Linked DNA regions of Paracoccus pantotrophus. The main gene of each other region encodes a partner of the protein of the gene in region 2 in a complex. Links are inferred from orthologs where the notes say so. Each region holds a gene or a part of one and is shown on either strand. Other genes may lie near its edges.

The links.
Region 1: the proteins of dapF (region 2) and ESD82_RS11710 are in contact, whole or in part, in a solved structure (PDB 5YGU), measured with the Escherichia coli proteins. The link is inferred for Paracoccus pantotrophus from one-to-one orthologs.

The regions. Positions count from the first base shown.
Region 1 is NZ_CP044426.1:253,276-260,715, forward strand. What follows is about bases 2,669-5,668. They hold ESD82_RS11710 (RNA pyrophosphohydrolase), read right to left. Parts: upstream 4,415-5,668; coding sequence 3,923-4,414; downstream 2,669-3,922. Other genes in these bases: ESD82_RS11705 (lytic murein transglycosylase), read left to right, coding at 2,669-3,830; ESD82_RS11715 (S41 family peptidase), read right to left, coding at 4,411-5,668. Outside these bases: ESD82_RS11680 (LOG family protein), read right to left, coding at 1-338; dapD (2,3,4,5-tetrahydropyridine-2,6-dicarboxylate N-succinyltransferase), read left to right, coding at 431-1,255; ESD82_RS11690 (GlsB/YeaQ/YmgE family stress response membrane protein), read left to right, coding at 1,362-1,613; ESD82_RS11695 (YbaK/EbsC family protein), read right to left, coding at 1,650-2,120; ESD82_RS11700 (hypothetical protein), read left to right, coding at 2,177-2,491; more of ESD82_RS11705, read left to right, coding at 2,577-2,668; more of ESD82_RS11715, read right to left, coding at 5,669-5,826; ESD82_RS11720 (murein hydrolase activator EnvC family protein), read right to left, coding at 5,823-7,058; gpmI (2,3-bisphosphoglycerate-independent phosphoglycerate mutase), read right to left, coding at 7,055-7,440. UniProt on the Escherichia coli protein: Master regulator of 5'-end-dependent mRNA decay.
Region 2 is NZ_CP044426.1:1,889,708-1,897,031, forward strand. The notes cover bases 4,022-6,905. They hold dapF (diaminopimelate epimerase), read right to left. Parts: upstream 5,936-6,905; coding sequence 5,108-5,935; downstream 4,022-5,107. Other genes in these bases: mtaB (tRNA (N(6)-L-threonylcarbamoyladenosine(37)-C(2))-methylthiotransferase MtaB), read right to left, coding at 4,022-5,102. Also shown: dxs (1-deoxy-D-xylulose-5-phosphate synthase), read right to left, coding at 1-1,577; ESD82_RS19805 (polyprenyl synthetase family protein), read right to left, coding at 1,603-2,466; ESD82_RS19810 (exodeoxyribonuclease VII small subunit), read right to left, coding at 2,466-2,708; ESD82_RS19815 (histone deacetylase family protein), read right to left, coding at 2,705-3,622; more of mtaB, read right to left, coding at 3,849-4,021. UniProt on the Escherichia coli protein: Involved in the succinylase branch of the L-lysine biosynthesis and in the biosynthesis of the pentapeptide incorporated in the peptidoglycan moiety. Catalyzes the stereoinversion of LL-2,6-diaminopimelate (L,L-DAP) to meso-diaminopimelate (meso-DAP).

The sequences.
Region 1 (7,440 bases), 1.6 Mb from region 2 along the record:
AGCCGGGCAAAGCGCCGCGCCTCGTCATAGTAATGCGACAGGGCGGCCAGCGCCGGGGTGCGCGCGCCCTCGCGCCGCTCGGGGGCGGGGATGCGGGCGCCGCCGAACATCACCACGGTCGAGCGGATGCCGCGCGCATCCATGATCATCTGTGGCTTGAGCAGTTCAAGCTGCAACCGCACCGGGCGCAGTTCCTCGCGCAGCAGGAATTCGGTATCGGTAAAAGCCAGCCGATAGGCCGGCGCGCGGGTCTGTGCCGTGTCGGGCGTGGTCTGCGCCACGGCCACGTCCTGATGGCTGTCGCGGAACGGGTGGCTGCGCTCGTCAAGTTCTGTCATCCAAACCTCTGGCCGAAACCGCCGCATTGCGCGGCCGCAGCCCTCGGCTTATAGCCCTCGGGCAAGAGTTTCCACCGTTGAGAGGCCAGACCATGTCGAATGACGCCCTTGAAGCCGCCATCGAATCCGCCTGGGAGATCCGCGACCAGATCACCCCCGCCACCAGGGGCGAGGTCCGCGACGCCGTCGAGGCCACGCTGGAGGCGCTGGACAAGGGCGTTCTGCGCGTCGCCGAAAAGCGCGGCCAGGACTGGCACGTCAACCAGTGGGCGAAAAAGGCCGTGCTGCTGGGCTTTCGCCTGAAGGACATGGAGGTCCAGATGGGCGGCCCGCAGGGCGGCACCTGGTGGGACAAGGTGGACAGCAAGTTCGCCCATTGGGGCGAGGCGCAATGGCAGGTTGCCGGCTTCCGCGCCGTGCCGAACTGTGTCGTGCGCCGCTCGGCCTATATCGCCAAGGGCGTGGTGCTGATGCCCAGTTTCGTGAACCTGGGCGCCTATGTCGACGAGGGCACCATGGTCGATACCTGGGCCACCGTCGGCTCCTGCGCGCAGATCGGCAAGAACGTGCACCTGTCGGGCGGCGTCGGCATCGGCGGCGTGCTGGAGCCGATGCAGGCCGGCCCCACCATCATCGAGGACAATTGCTTCATCGGCGCGCGTTCCGAGGTGGTCGAGGGCTGCATCGTGCGCGAGGGCTCGGTCCTAGGCATGGGCGTCTTTATCGGCAAATCGACCAAGATCGTCGACCGCGAGACCGGCGAGGTCATGTATGGCGAGGTTCCGGCCGGTTCGGTGGTGGTCGCCGGCTCGATGCCCTCGAAGAACGGCGTGAACCTTTATTGCGCGGTGATCGTGAAGCGCGTCGATGCGCAGACCCGCTCCAAGACCTCGATCAACGAGTTGCTGCGCGACTGAGCCGCTGCGCCCCTGCACCGGGCTCGCCCTTGCGTGAGCCCGGCGTGAAACCCAAGCGCCGCCGCTGCGTTCAACCCTGACAGGCATCCTGAAAGCGGAGTTTCACATGCAGGGTTTGGGTTGGCTGGCCGCGATCATCGTCGGCGGTCTTGCGGGCTGGATCGCCAGCAGCATCATGAAGGCGGACACGGGGATCATCCTCAACGTCATCCTGGGCATCGTCGGCGCCATCGTCGGCAATGCGCTTCTGGGCCTGGTCGGGCTGAACGCCCAGGCCGGCAGCTGGCTGGCGCAGGGCGTGGCCGGGCTGATCGGCGCGGTGATCCTGATCTGGCTTTACCGCGCCGTGGCCGGATAGCGATCGGGGCGGGGTCATTCCCGCCCCCTTCCCATCTCAGGCGGTGAAATCCGCCGCCTTCGCGCCGGTAATGCGGAGCAGATCCGCGGGCGCGATGGCAAAGACATGGCGCGGCGTGCCCGCCGCCGCCCAGACCAGGTCGAAATCCAGCAGGCGCGGGTCCAGCCAGGCCTCGATCCGGCGCAGATGCCCGACCGGGGCGACGCCGCCGATGGCAAAGCCGGTCTCGGCCCGGATCAATTCGGCATCGGCCTTGTCCAGGCGCTGCCCGGCCACCCCGGTCGCCTTGGCCGGATCGACGCGATTGCCGCCGGCGGTCAGGAACAGCACCACATGACCGCTTTCCTCGCCGCGAAAGATGACCGACTTGGCGATCTGGTCCACGGCGCAGCCGACCGCCGCCGCGGCGCCCTGGGCGGTGCGGGCGCTGTCGTCGGTCTCGCGGATCCGGGCGGCAAGGCCGGCCGCCTCCAGCGCCGATTGCACGCGGCGCAAGCTCTTGCTCATTGTCTCCTCCATCCGTTTCGGGCGATATGACGGCAGATCGCGACAAAGGGAAAGCCATGCAACAGGTCTATACGCTTCTGGTCCAGGTCGGCCGCGCCGCGGATGACGGCCTGCCCGCAGAGGCCAGCGGCGCGGCGCTGGTCTGCTATGCTTCGGGCGTGACCGAGGAGGAGGCGGTGCGCGAGACGGTCGCCATCCTCAAGCAGGCCGGTCTTGCGCCGCTGGAAGTCACCGGCCACGGCAGCATCGACGAGCGCCTGGCCGAGGGTCACGAGATCCCCGAGGAGGAGCGCGCCCTGATGGACCGCGCGCTGGCCGAGAACGCGGTGATCGTGGCGCAGATGGAGCCGCTCTGGGACGAGCAGGGCTGATCCGCCCCTATCCAGCCGTGCCCGGCTGGGCTAGACTGGCCCGAAGCAGAGCAGGCAGAACAAGAATACGGAACGGACAGGCAGAATGACCAGACGCATCTCGCGCATCGCGACCATGGCCGTGCTGACCCTTGCCCTGGCAGGCTGCGGCGTGTCGCTGAACCAGGGACCGGGCGCCGTCGGCGGCGGCCATTTCGGCGGGCTGCCCACGGCCGGCGGGCAGGGCTCCGAGGCGGGCTTCCGCAACTGGGTGCAAAGCTTCCGCCCGCGCGCGTTGGCGGCCGGCATCTCGCCCGCGACCTTCGACAGCGCCATGGCCGGGGCGCATTACCAGCCCGGCATCGTGGCGCTCGACCGCAAGCAAAGCGAGTTCACCAAGCCGGTCTGGGAATACCTCGACGGCGCCATCGGCACGCGCGGCGCGACCGGCCGCGCCAAGGCCGCGCAATATGCCGGCACGCTTTCGGCCATTGAGGCGCGCTACGGCGTCCCGCGCGAGATCGTGCTGGCGGTCTGGGGCATGGAATCCAACTTCGGCGCCAATCGCGGCAATACCCGGATCGTGCCGGCCTTGGCGACGCTGGCCTATGACGGAAGGCGCGGCGAATTTTTCGCCGGCGAGCTGGTGGCGGCGCTGCGCATCATCCAGTCGGGCGACGTGGACAGCGCCCATATGGTCGGCAGCTGGGCCGGGGCCATGGGGCATACGCAGTTCATGCCCTCGTCCTTCCTCGGCCATGCGGTCGATTTCAACGGCGACGGCCGCCGCGACATCTGGTCGGACGACCCGACCGACGCGCTGGCCTCGACCGCCAGCTATCTGCGCCAGAACGGCTGGCGCCCCGGCCAGAGCTGGGGGACCGAGGTGATCCTGCCGCCGGGCTTCGACTTCAACCAGGCCGGCAAGTCGGTGCAGCATTCCGGCAGCCAATGGGCGGCGATGGGGGTGCGCACGGTCAGCGGTGCGCCGGTGCCCTCGGGCTCGATCCTGGCGCCGGCAGGTGCCCGCGGCCCGGCCTTCCTGATCACGGAAAACTTCCGCGCCATCCTGAAATACAATGCCTCGGACAGCTACGCCCTCGGCGTGGCCTATCTGGGCGAGGCCATCGCCGGCCGCCGCGGCATCCAGGGCAGCTGGCCGCGCGGCGACCGCACGCTGTCGAACAGCGAAAAGGCCGAGATCCAGCGGTTGCTGATGGCCCGCGGCTTCGACACCGGCGGGGTGGACGGCAAGCTCGGCAGCCAGTCGACCGAGGCGATCAAGGCCTTCCAGCGTTCCCGCGGCGTGACGCCCGACGGCTATGCCGATACCCGCCTGCTGGCCATGCTGCGCGGCTAGGATAAAGGGCGGCTCCGAAGGCCGCCCGCGCGCATTTCACCGTTTCCCCAATACCCATCCCGCCCGTGCCATGAGGCGCGGTGCGAGCCCATTCAGGCTAGGATGTCGCGAAACTCGCCCAGCACTTGGGCATAGACCTGGCGCTTGAAGGGCACGATGCTGTCCACCACATCCGCCGCCCGCATCCATTGCCAGCGGTCGAACTCGGGATGGTCGGTGGCGATCCGTACCGCCGAATCATCGCCCAGGAAGCGCATGGCGAACCATTTCTGCTTCTGGCCGCCGTATTTGCCCTTCCAGACCTTGCCCAGCAGTTCCGGCGGCAGGTCATAGGTCACCCAGCCCGGCGTTTCCGCCAGCACATCGACCAGGTCGGTGGTCACCCCGGTTTCCTCGACCAGCTCGCGCAGCGCCGCCTGGCGCGGGGTCTCGCCCCGGTCGATGCCGCCCTGCGGCATCTGCCAGGCCGGGCCGGGATTGTCGATGCGCTGCCCGGCAAAGACCAGCCCCGCCGGGTTGATCAGCACCACGCCCGCACAGGGGCGATAGGGCAGGCCCGAGGGACCAAGCAGGTCCGCGCTCATTCCGCCTGCGCCCCCTGGGCCGCATCCTCGCCGGTGACGGCGGGCTTTGCGGCATCGGGCACGGCCTGGGCATGATAGTCCACCGCCGCCAGGCCCTTGAGGATATCCACGGCATAGGCCAGCTGGTAATCCTCCTCGCGCAGCTTGGCGGTGGCCTCGACCTGCTTGGCCTCTTCCTCGATCTGCTTGCGTTCCTCGTCGCTGATCGAATCGTTGTTCAGCGCCCCGCGCAGATCCGCTTCCGAGTTCAGGAATTTCGATTCGGTCCGCGGCTTGCCGGCCTCGTCCTCCTCCTGCGGTTTCGGCGCGGGCTGTTCGACGATGATGTCGGGCTGGATGCCCAGCGACTGGATCGACCGGCCCGAGGGTGTGTAATAGCGCGCCGTGGTCAGCCGGATGGCGCTGTCCGAGGTCACTGGCATCACCGTCTGCACCGAGCCCTTGCCGAAGCTTTTGGTGCCCACGACGATGGCGCGGCGATGGTCCTGCAGCGCGCCGGTGACGATCTCCGAGGCCGAGGCGGAGCCGCCGTTGATCAGCGTCACCATGGGCTTGCCCTGCGCCAGGTCGCCGGGCTTGGCGTTCCAGCGCTCGCTTTCCTCGGGCTTGCGGCCGCGGGTCGAGACGATCTCGCCCTTGTCGAGGAAGGCGTCCGAGACCTCGATGGCCTGGTTCAGCAGCCCGCCCGGATTGTTGCGCAGGTCCAGAACGAAACCCGTCACCTTGTCGATGCCGCCCGCTTCCTTGATCGCCTTGTCCATCTCGGTCTTCAGGGTCGAGAAGGTCTCGTCGTTGAAGGTGGTGACGCGCAGCACCACGGCATGGCCCTCGATGCGGGTCTTGACCACGGTCAGCTTGATCGTGTCGCGGGTGATGGTCAGGTCGAAGGGCTCCTTCTCGCCCTCGCGCAGGATGGTGATCTTGATCTCGGACCCGACGGGGCCGCGCATCTTCTCGACCGCTTCGTCCAGGTTCATGCCCATCAGCGATTCGCCGTTCACATGGGTGATGTAGTCGCCGGCCCTGACCCCGGCCTCGGCCGCCGGCGTGTCGTCGATGGGCGAGATCACCTTGACCAGCCCGTCCTCCTGCCCGACCTCGATCCCCAGCCCGCCGAAGCTGCCGCGGGTCTGGGTCTGCATGTCGTCGTAATCCTTGGCCGACAGGAACGAGCTGTGCGGGTCGAGCGAGGTCAGCATGCCGTTGATCGCCGCCTCGATCAGCTTCTTGTCGTCCACCTGCTCGACATAGTCGGCGCGCACCCGCTCGAACACGTTGCCGAACAGGTCCAGCTGCTCATAGACCGAGGCGTTCCTGCCCGATTCCTGCGCGACCAGCGGGCCGGCGAATTGGGTGGCGACGGTGATGCCCGCAAGCGTGCCGATCGCCCCTGCCAGAAGATAATGTTTCATTCAGTTCCGTCCTGCCCGGTTGCGTTGCGGCCTGTCCCGTCCGCGGCCTCTCCGACAATGGGATTCATCACGAACCACTCTGCCGGGTCTAGTGTTTCCTTGCCCTTGCGAAGTTCAACATACAGTGTCTCGGTCTGTCCAGCACCGCCTCCGGCGGCGGCATTGGCGACGAATTCGGCGCCGAACTCCTGCGCGGGCGGTTCCTGCCCGCCCATCAGCCCCACCGGCTCGCCCGCCGCCAGCACGTCGCCCGTCTCGCCGAAGACCTGCGCCAGACCGGCGAATATCATCAGATACCCGCGCGCGGGCTCAACGATCATCACATTGCCGTAATCAAGCAGCGGACCGCGATAGCGGATCGTCGCAGGCCAGGGCAGCGTGACCAGCGCGGCGGGTGCGGTGGCGATGACCATGCCGGGCCGGCGCACCCCCGCGGCGTCGGGCTCGTCATAGCGGTGCAGCACCCGGCCCAGGACCGGCAAGGGCAGGCTGCCCTGCGCGCCCTCGAAATCGGCCATGGGGGCGCCCACGTCCTGCTCCATCCCGGCGATGCCCGATGCAAGCGCGTCCAGCGTATCGGCCGATTCCACCAGCGCGGTCAGTTCCCTGGGATCCTCGCCGAAGCGCACCGGCAGGCTGGAGCGGTCCGTCACCGCCGAGGCCAGCAGCCGCCGCGCCTCCTGCACCTGCCCGAGCCCCTGCGCCAGCGTGTTCGCGGCGTTCAGCTGGATCGTGCGCACGGCGCGGATCTCCTCCAGCTTCTGCTGCATCTCGCGGGCCTCGGCTTCCAGCCCCGGCGCGACCGAGGACAGGATCATCCCGGCGCGGGCCGAGGATTGCGGCCCCGAGGGATGCAGAAGCAGCACGGTCTCGGGCGATTTCTGCATCGAGGTCATCACCCCCAGCGCCCGGCCCAGCCGCTCGCGCCGGGCGTCGAACTCGGCGCGGATCTCCTGCTCGCGGATGCCGGCACGGCGCAAACCCTCGCGCAGCGCGGCCATGCCCTGCTCATAGGCGCGGATCATCCGGGTCAGCGAGGCGACCTGATCGTCCTCGGTCAGCGCCTCGTCCAGCTGGCCCACGGCGGCGCGCAGCAGGTCGGCCGCCTCGGCCGCCTCCTGCGCGGCCAGGTCCAGTTGCGAATCGCCCTGCGCGGGCGTCGCCGGCTGGGCCGGGGCTATCGAGCCGAGCCCGAAGGCCAGCAGAATGGGCAGCAGCAGCCTGGGTTTCATGCCCGCTCGATCAGCGAGGTGCCGGTCATCTCGGGCGGCAGGTCCAGGCCCATCAGGTCCAGCACCGTCGGCGCCACGTCGGCCAGCCGGCCGTTGCGCAGCGTCGCGCCCTCGGGCCCGCCGAAGACGATCACCGGCACCGGGTTGGTGGTATGGGCGGTATGCGGCCCGCCGGTCTCGGGGTCGATGGTGGTCTCGCAATTGCCGTGATCGGCAATGACCACCGCGGCACCGCCGGATTTTTCCAGGGCTGCCAGCATCATGCCCAGCCCCTTGTCCACCGCTTCGCAGGCGCGGATGGCGGCGGGCAGGCTGCCGGTATGCCCGACCATGTCGGGATTGGCATAGTTCACCACGATCAGATCGTAGCCTGCCTCGATGG
Region 2 (7,324 bases):
CGCATGACCTCGGCCAGCCGGGTGCCGAAGGACAGGATGGCGACGCGCTTGCCCTCGGCCACGACCCGGCCCTTGCCGATTTCCAGCACCTCGCCGCGTTCGGGCATCTCGACGCCGGTGCCCTCGCCGCGCGGATAGCGGAAGGCGATGGGGCCTTCGTCATGAGCCGCCGCGGTGGCGACCATATGGACCAGTTCCGCCTCATCCGCGGCGGCCATGACCACCATGCCGGGCAGGTTCGCGAGGAAGGCGATGTCATAGGCGCCGGCATGGGTGGCGCCATCGGCACCGACCAGACCGGCGCGGTCGATGGCAAAGCGCACCGGCAGGCGCTGGATCGCCACGTCATGCACCACCTGGTCGTAGCCGCGCTGCAGGAAGGTCGAATAAAGCGCGCAGAACGGCTTCATCCCCCCCGCCGCCAGCCCCGCCGAGAAGGTCACGGCATGCTGCTCGGCAATGCCCACGTCGAAGCAGCGGCGCGGAAAACGCTCGGCGAACAGATTCAGCCCGGTGCCGTCCGGCATGGCGGCGGTGACGGCGACAATGCGGGCGTCGCGGCTGGCCTGATCGACCAGCGCACGGGCAAAGACCGAGGTATAGCTGGGTGCGTTCGATTTCGCCTTGGCCTGCGCGCCGGTGTGAACGTCGAATTTCGCCGTGGCATGGCCCTTGTCGGCGGCGCGCTCGGCCGGGCCGTAGCCCTTGCCCTTGCGGGTCACGACATGCAGCAGCACCGGCCCCGTCGCCCGCGCCTTGACCGTGCGCAGAAGCGGCAGAAGCTGGTCGAGGTCGTGGCCATCGACCGGGCCGATATAGGAAAACCCCAGTTCCTCGAACAGCGTGCCGCCGACGGTCATGCCCTTGAGCATCTCCTTGGCCCGCCGCGCCCCCTCTTGCAGGCTGGGCGGCAGGAAGCCGACCGCGCCCTTGGCGACGGCCTTGAGATCCTGGAACGGCCCCTCGGCGTAAAGCCGGGTCAGATAGCGCGACAGCGCCCCGGTGGGCGGCGCGATGGACATCTCGTTGTCGTTCAAGACCACGAACAGCCGCTTGCCCAGGTCGCCGGCATTGTTCAGCGCCTCGAAGGCCATGCCCGCGCTCATCGCGCCGTCGCCGATCACCGCGACGGCATCGCCCGGATCGCCGCCCAGTTCGCGCGCCATGGCAAAGCCCAGCGCCGCGCTGATCGAGGTCGAGCTGTGCCCGGCGCCGAACGGGTCATAGGCACTTTCCGAACGCTTGGTGAAACCGGAAAGCCCGCCCTCCATCCGCAGGGTGCGGATGCGGTCGCGGCGCCCGGTCAGGATCTTGTGCGGATAGCATTGATGGCCCACGTCCCAGATGATCTTGTCGCGCGGTGCGTCAAAGACCGCGTGCAGCGCCACGGTCAGTTCGACCACGCCCAGCCCGGCGCCCAGATGGCCGCCGGTGACGGAAACGGCGCTGACCGTCTCGGCCCGCAGCTCGTCGGCAAGCTGCCGCAGCTCGCGATCGGTCAGATCCTTGAGGTCGGACGGCAGGTGAACCCGGTCCAGGATCGGCGTCGCGGGGCGGTGGGAAGTTTCATCGGTCATGGCTTGCCCCTCTCCGGGCGGGCTGTCAGGCGTCGCGTTCGATAACGAAACGCGCGAGCTGCCGCAAGTTTCCTGCGCCCTCGCCATAGGCATCAAGGGCGGCTTCGGCATCTCGGACCAGCGCGCGCGCCTTGTCCCGCGCGCCCTCCAGCCCCAGCAGCGAGACGAAGGTCGCCTTGTTGGCGGCGCCGTCCTTGCCGGTGCGCTTGCCCGTCTCGGCCTCGGTGCCGGTCACGTCGAGAATGTCGTCCTGGATCTGGAAGGCCAGGCCCAGGTTGCGGGCATATTCCGCCAGCGGGCCGGGATCCTCGCCCGCCATGACCGCGCCGGCGGTGGCGGCGAACTGGATCAGCGCCCCGGTCTTGGCCTGCTGCAGCCGGGTGATGGCGGCAAGGTCCAAGGGCTCGGCGGCGGTCTCGGCGGCGATGTCCAGCGCCTGGCCCCAGACCATGCCGCGCCCGCCCGCCGCATCGGACAGGCCGCACACCAACGCCAGCCGCGCCTCGGGCGGGCCGACCAGCGGCTCGGTCAAAAGGCCAAAAGCCAGGCTTTGCAGCGCGTCGCCGGCCAGGATGGCGGTGGCCTCGGACCATTGCACATGCACGGTGGGCAGGCCGCGGCGCAGGTCGTCGTCGTCCATCGAGGGCAGATCGTCATGGACCAGGCTATAGGCATGCAGCGCCTCGACCGCCGCCGCGACCGGCAGCGATGCTGCGTCGGGCAAGCCGAACAGCCGCGCCGATTCCATGACCAGGAAGGCGCGGATGCGCTTGCCGCCGGTGCAGGCATAGCGCATGGCATCGGTCAGCTCGCCCTCGGGCAGGCCGGCCATGACCTCGTCCAGCGCGGCCTGGACCTGCGCCTTCACCTCGGCAAGGCGGTCCCGCATCACAGCCCCTCGGCCGGAACGGTCCCGTCGGGCTGGCCGTTGGCCGCCAAAGTGATCTTTTCCACCCGCTCCTCGGCCTCGCGCAGGCGCTTGTCGCAATGCGCCCGCAGGGCCGCACCGCGCTCGTAGAGCTTGATCGATTCCTCCAGCGTGGCCTCGCCATGCTCCAGACGGCCGACCGTCGCCTCCAGCTCTTTCATCGCCTCCTCGAAGGACATGTTCTCGATCTCGGTCCCGGTCACGCGGCAGTCTCCCTCAGCACATCGACATGGGCGCGCGCCGAGCGGCCCAGAGCGGCCAGATCATAACCGCCTTCCAGCGCCGATACCACCGGGGCCGAACACCCCGCCGCCGTGTCGCAGATCATCCGGGTGATGGCGGTGAAATCCGCCTCGCGCCACATCAGCGCGGCAAGGGGGTCGTCGGCATGGGCGTCGAACCCGGCCGAGACCAGCACCAGCTGCGGCCGCCAGGCCGCGACCCGGTCGCAGATCGCCCGCCAGGCCGCGCGCGCCTCGTCCCCGCCGCTGCCCGGCGCCAGCGGCATGTTGACGATCTGGCCATGCGCACCCCGCTCCGAGGCCGCGCCGGTGCCGGGATAAAGCGGCACCTGGTGGGTCGAGGCGAAGAACGCCCGCTTCTCGTCCCACAGCACGTCCTGGGTGCCGTTGCCGTGATGCACGTCGAAATCCAGCACCGCCACCCGGTCCAGCCCGTGATGGTCCAGCGCCCGCAGGGCGGCGATGGCGACCGAGGACAGGATGCAGAACCCCATGGCCTTCATGCGCTCGGCATGATGGCCCGGCGGGCGCATGGCGACGAAGGCATTGGGCGCCTCGCCCGCCAGCACCGCATCCACGGCGGCGCAGGCCCCGCCGGCGGCATGGCGCGCCGCCTCCAGGCTGCCCGGCGCCAGATAAGTGTCCGAATCGAGCATGCTCCAGCCCTCGGCCGGCAGCTTCCGCCGCAAAAGCGCCAGGTACCCGGCCGGATGGGCGCGCAGGATGTCCCTCTCCGCCGCCTCGGGCGCCTCGCGCCGCTCCAGGTCCATCCCCTCCAGCGCGGCCAACACGGCATCCAGCCGGGCCACCTGCTCGGGATGGCTGGGCGGCGTCACATGCGAAAAGCCCGAGGGATGCGTATAAAGCAAGGTCATCGGCCCAAGGATTATGGACAGCCGCCCCGCCCGGCAAGGAAATGTTCCGCAGCTTGCCGAAAATCCCGCCCCCGAACAGGGCAAATGCCCGCCAGGCCCGCACCCGCAATGGCGGCACCCCGCCCCGGCTTCTTTCTTGGTCAAATATCCTCGGGGGGAGTCCGGCGGCCGCAGGCCGGTGGACGGGGGGCAGACAGCCCCCGCGGCCACGCTGAAACGGCCGCCCTCAGGCCCTCAGCCGCTGCCCGTCATGGCCGGCGATGCGCAGCTCCACCAGCGTGCCCTCGGGCATGTCGCGGTCGAAGGCGACCTCGGTGAAATGCTCCGTCCGGCCCAGCCGCGGCCCCTCGGTCAGCACCATGCGCAGCGCGCCGAGCTCGGCCTCAAGATGCCGGGCCAGCGCCGCATCGCCCGCCGCCCGCAGCCGCGCCGCGCGCTCCCTGATCGCCGGGCCGGGCACGCGCGGCATCCGCGCCGCCGGCGTGCCCTTCCGCGCCGAATAGGGAAACACATGCAGGAAGGTCAGCCCGCAATCCTCGACCAGCTTCAGGCTGTTTTCAAACATCGCCTCGGTCTCGGTCGGGAAGCCGGCGATGATGTCGGCGCCGAAGACGATGCCGGGCCGCAGCTTGCGCGCCGCCTCGCAGAAACGGATGGCGTCGTCGCGCAGGTGGCGGCGCTTCATCCGCTTCAGGATCATGTCGTCGCCGGCCTGCAGCGACAGGTGCAGATGCGGCATCAGCCGCGGCTCGGTGGCGATGGCCAGCATCAGGTTTTCGTCCGCCTCGATCGAATCGATCGAGCTGATGCGCAGCCGCGGCAGATCCGGCACCAGCCGCAGGATACGCATGACCAGATCGCCCAGCCGCGGCTGCCCCGGCAGATCGGCGCCCCACGAGGTCAGGTCCACCCCGGTCAGCACCACCTCGTTGAAGCCGCGATCCCGCAGCCGCTTGATCTGGTCCACCACCACCCCCGCCGGCACCGAGCGCGAATTGCCCCTGCCGTAAGGAATGATGCAGAAGGTGCAGCGATGATCGCAGCCGTTCTGCACCTGCACATAGGCCCGATGCCGGCCGAAGCCGTCGATCAGGTGGCCCGCCGTCTCGCGCACCGACATGATGTCGTCGACCTGCACCCGCTCGGTCTCGCCGATCAGGTCGGGGGCCTGCATCGCGGCCCAGGTTGCCGGCTGCATCTTTTCGTGGTTGCCGATGACGCGGCTGACCTCGGCCATGGCGGCGAAGGTCTCGGGCTCGGTCTGGGCGGCGCAGCCGGTGACGATGACCGGGGCGCCGGGGTTCTCGCGCGCCAGCCGGCGGATCTCCTGCCGGGCCTTGCGCACCGCCTCGGCCGTCACCGCACAGGTGTTCACGATCACCGCGCCCTGCAGCCCGGCGGCCTCGGCCATCTCGCGCATGGCCTCGGTCTCATAGGCGTTCAGCCGGCAGCCGAGGGTGGCGAAAACCGGGGGCTTCAGATCCTTCATCCGCGCCAGACCCCGTCGAAGACATGCGCCGTCGGCCCGGTCATCCAGACCCCGTCCTCACGCCAGTCGATCTCCAGCTGCCCGCCCGGCACGTTGACCTTGACCCGCCGCCCGGTCAGCCCGCGCCGCGCCGCCGCCACCACCGCCGCGCATGAGCACGACCCCGAGGCCAGGGTGATGCCGGTGCCGCGTTCCCAGATGCGCAGCACGATCTCGTCCGGCGAGACGACCTGCACCAGCTCGACATTGGTCCGCTGCGGATAAAGCGGATGATGCTCATGCGCGGGCCCGAAGCGTTCCAGGTCCACCGCCGCCACATCGGGCACGAAGAAGGTCATGTGCGGATTGCCCATCCCCGTCGCCACCGGATCGCCTGGAATCGGCAGGTGCAGCGTATCGACATCCTCGGCCAGCGGGATCCCGGCCCAGCCCAGCACCGGCGCGCCCATGTTGACCCGCGTCAGCCGGTCCCCGGCATCCTCGGCCGCAAGCACCGCATGGTCGGTGGCGAGCCGCAGGGCCGAGGCGCCCGATTCGTCCATCAGGAAGCGCGCGACGCAGCGCGTGGCATTGCCGCAGGCGGCCGAGACCGAGCCGTCGGCGTTGAAGAACACCAGCCGCGCATCGGCATTCTCGCCGGGCAGGATGACGGCCATCTGGTCGAAACCGACACCGCGATGGCGGTCCGCGATCGCGGCCACGGTCGCGGCATCGGGCAGCGCGCCGGAGCGGCGGCTGTCGATCACCACGAAGTCGTTGCCGAGCCCGTGCATCTTCATGAAGGGCAGAGGGACGCTCTGGCCGGGGTTTTGCTGGTGTTCCATGGCGGTGACATACTCCTGCCGGAAAGATTCTGCCAGAGGCGGTGATTTTTCCGCTTGACCCTGTCAGCCGCCGACCGTAGTTAGCCCCCCGTGCGATGGGCCCGTAGCTCAGTTGGTAGAGCAACTGACTTTTAATCAGTGGGTCACAGGTTCGAATCCTGTCGGGCTCACCACTGAACTTCCTGTGTCAGGTGACATGCGAGTTGTCCATTTGTGACAGCTTTTTGTCCATTTTTGACAGATCTTCTGTCCATCGCAGCGGAATCTTATAGTTCGGTGCGGCAGTCGGCTGCGGCAAACGTGGCAGAGCCTTCGCAGCACCAGTCTGAGGTAGCCGTTCAACCGAGGTGCAGCAAGCTATCTCGCCCCGACGTCACAAAGGGCAACGAGTCGACACTCGCTGCGGATCACCCGCAGAGGGTTGACGTTTTCAGGAAAAAGAAGGATTCAGAAAGCAGTACTGGGTCTTTCTGAGATCCGTGACGGGGTTCGGCGGTGCAAACGTCTAGCCCCGTTTTCTTTTCCGAGCGGCGATGGCCACCTCGAAAGTTCCGTTGTTTTAATGGGAAGTCAGGTCACGCTCGGTCCTCCCCATTCGAATAGACGCCGGGCCAGAGCTCATCGACAGTCGAATCGAGTTCAGATGCCACATATTCGGCGACACGGCGTGAGCGGCGCTTGCCGGTCAGCACGATGGACACAATCGGTCCAGTAATGTGCAGATCATTTTGCCATTCAGCTTCTGAAGGGCCACACCAAAATGGACAGTACAGTTCGATACCTCGGCGTCGACTTTGACAATGCGTTGACACTGTCAGAGGGGATAGACCTGTAGTCCGGAAGCTGGCCGGTTGGAAATCTGTCGACTGGCCCATGGTCGCCGGTCGGGATCGCCCCAGTGCCGCAGTGCGGCTTTCCGGAAGCTACCGTTCGACTCATCACGAGGCACTATCGTACCGGTTTCCATCCGAGACCCGTTGGCCGGCTCCAGCACCACGCTCATTGCGGCGAAGAAGTTGGGCTGGCAGGCAATCGGCATCGAAAGCGATGCCGGTCGAGGAGGAAAGTAAGCGGCGGCTACGCCCCACACACTTTTAGCTTGCTGGCTTGAAGTTCCAAGGCAGCAGATCGTCGATTCTTGCCTGCGGGTGACCGGCGGCCACGGCCTGCAAGGTTGCCTTCAGATAGGCAAAGGGCTCGACGCCGTTGATCTTCGCGGTGGCGATCAGGGATGCGATGCATGCCCAGGATCTTCCGCCCTCGTCATGACCGGCGAAGAGTGCATTCTTGCGGGTCAGAGCGATCGGTCGAATTAGGTTCTCGACGCTGTTGGAGTCGATCTCGACACGGCCGTCGCGCAGGAAGGTCTGCAACCCGTCCCAGTGGCGG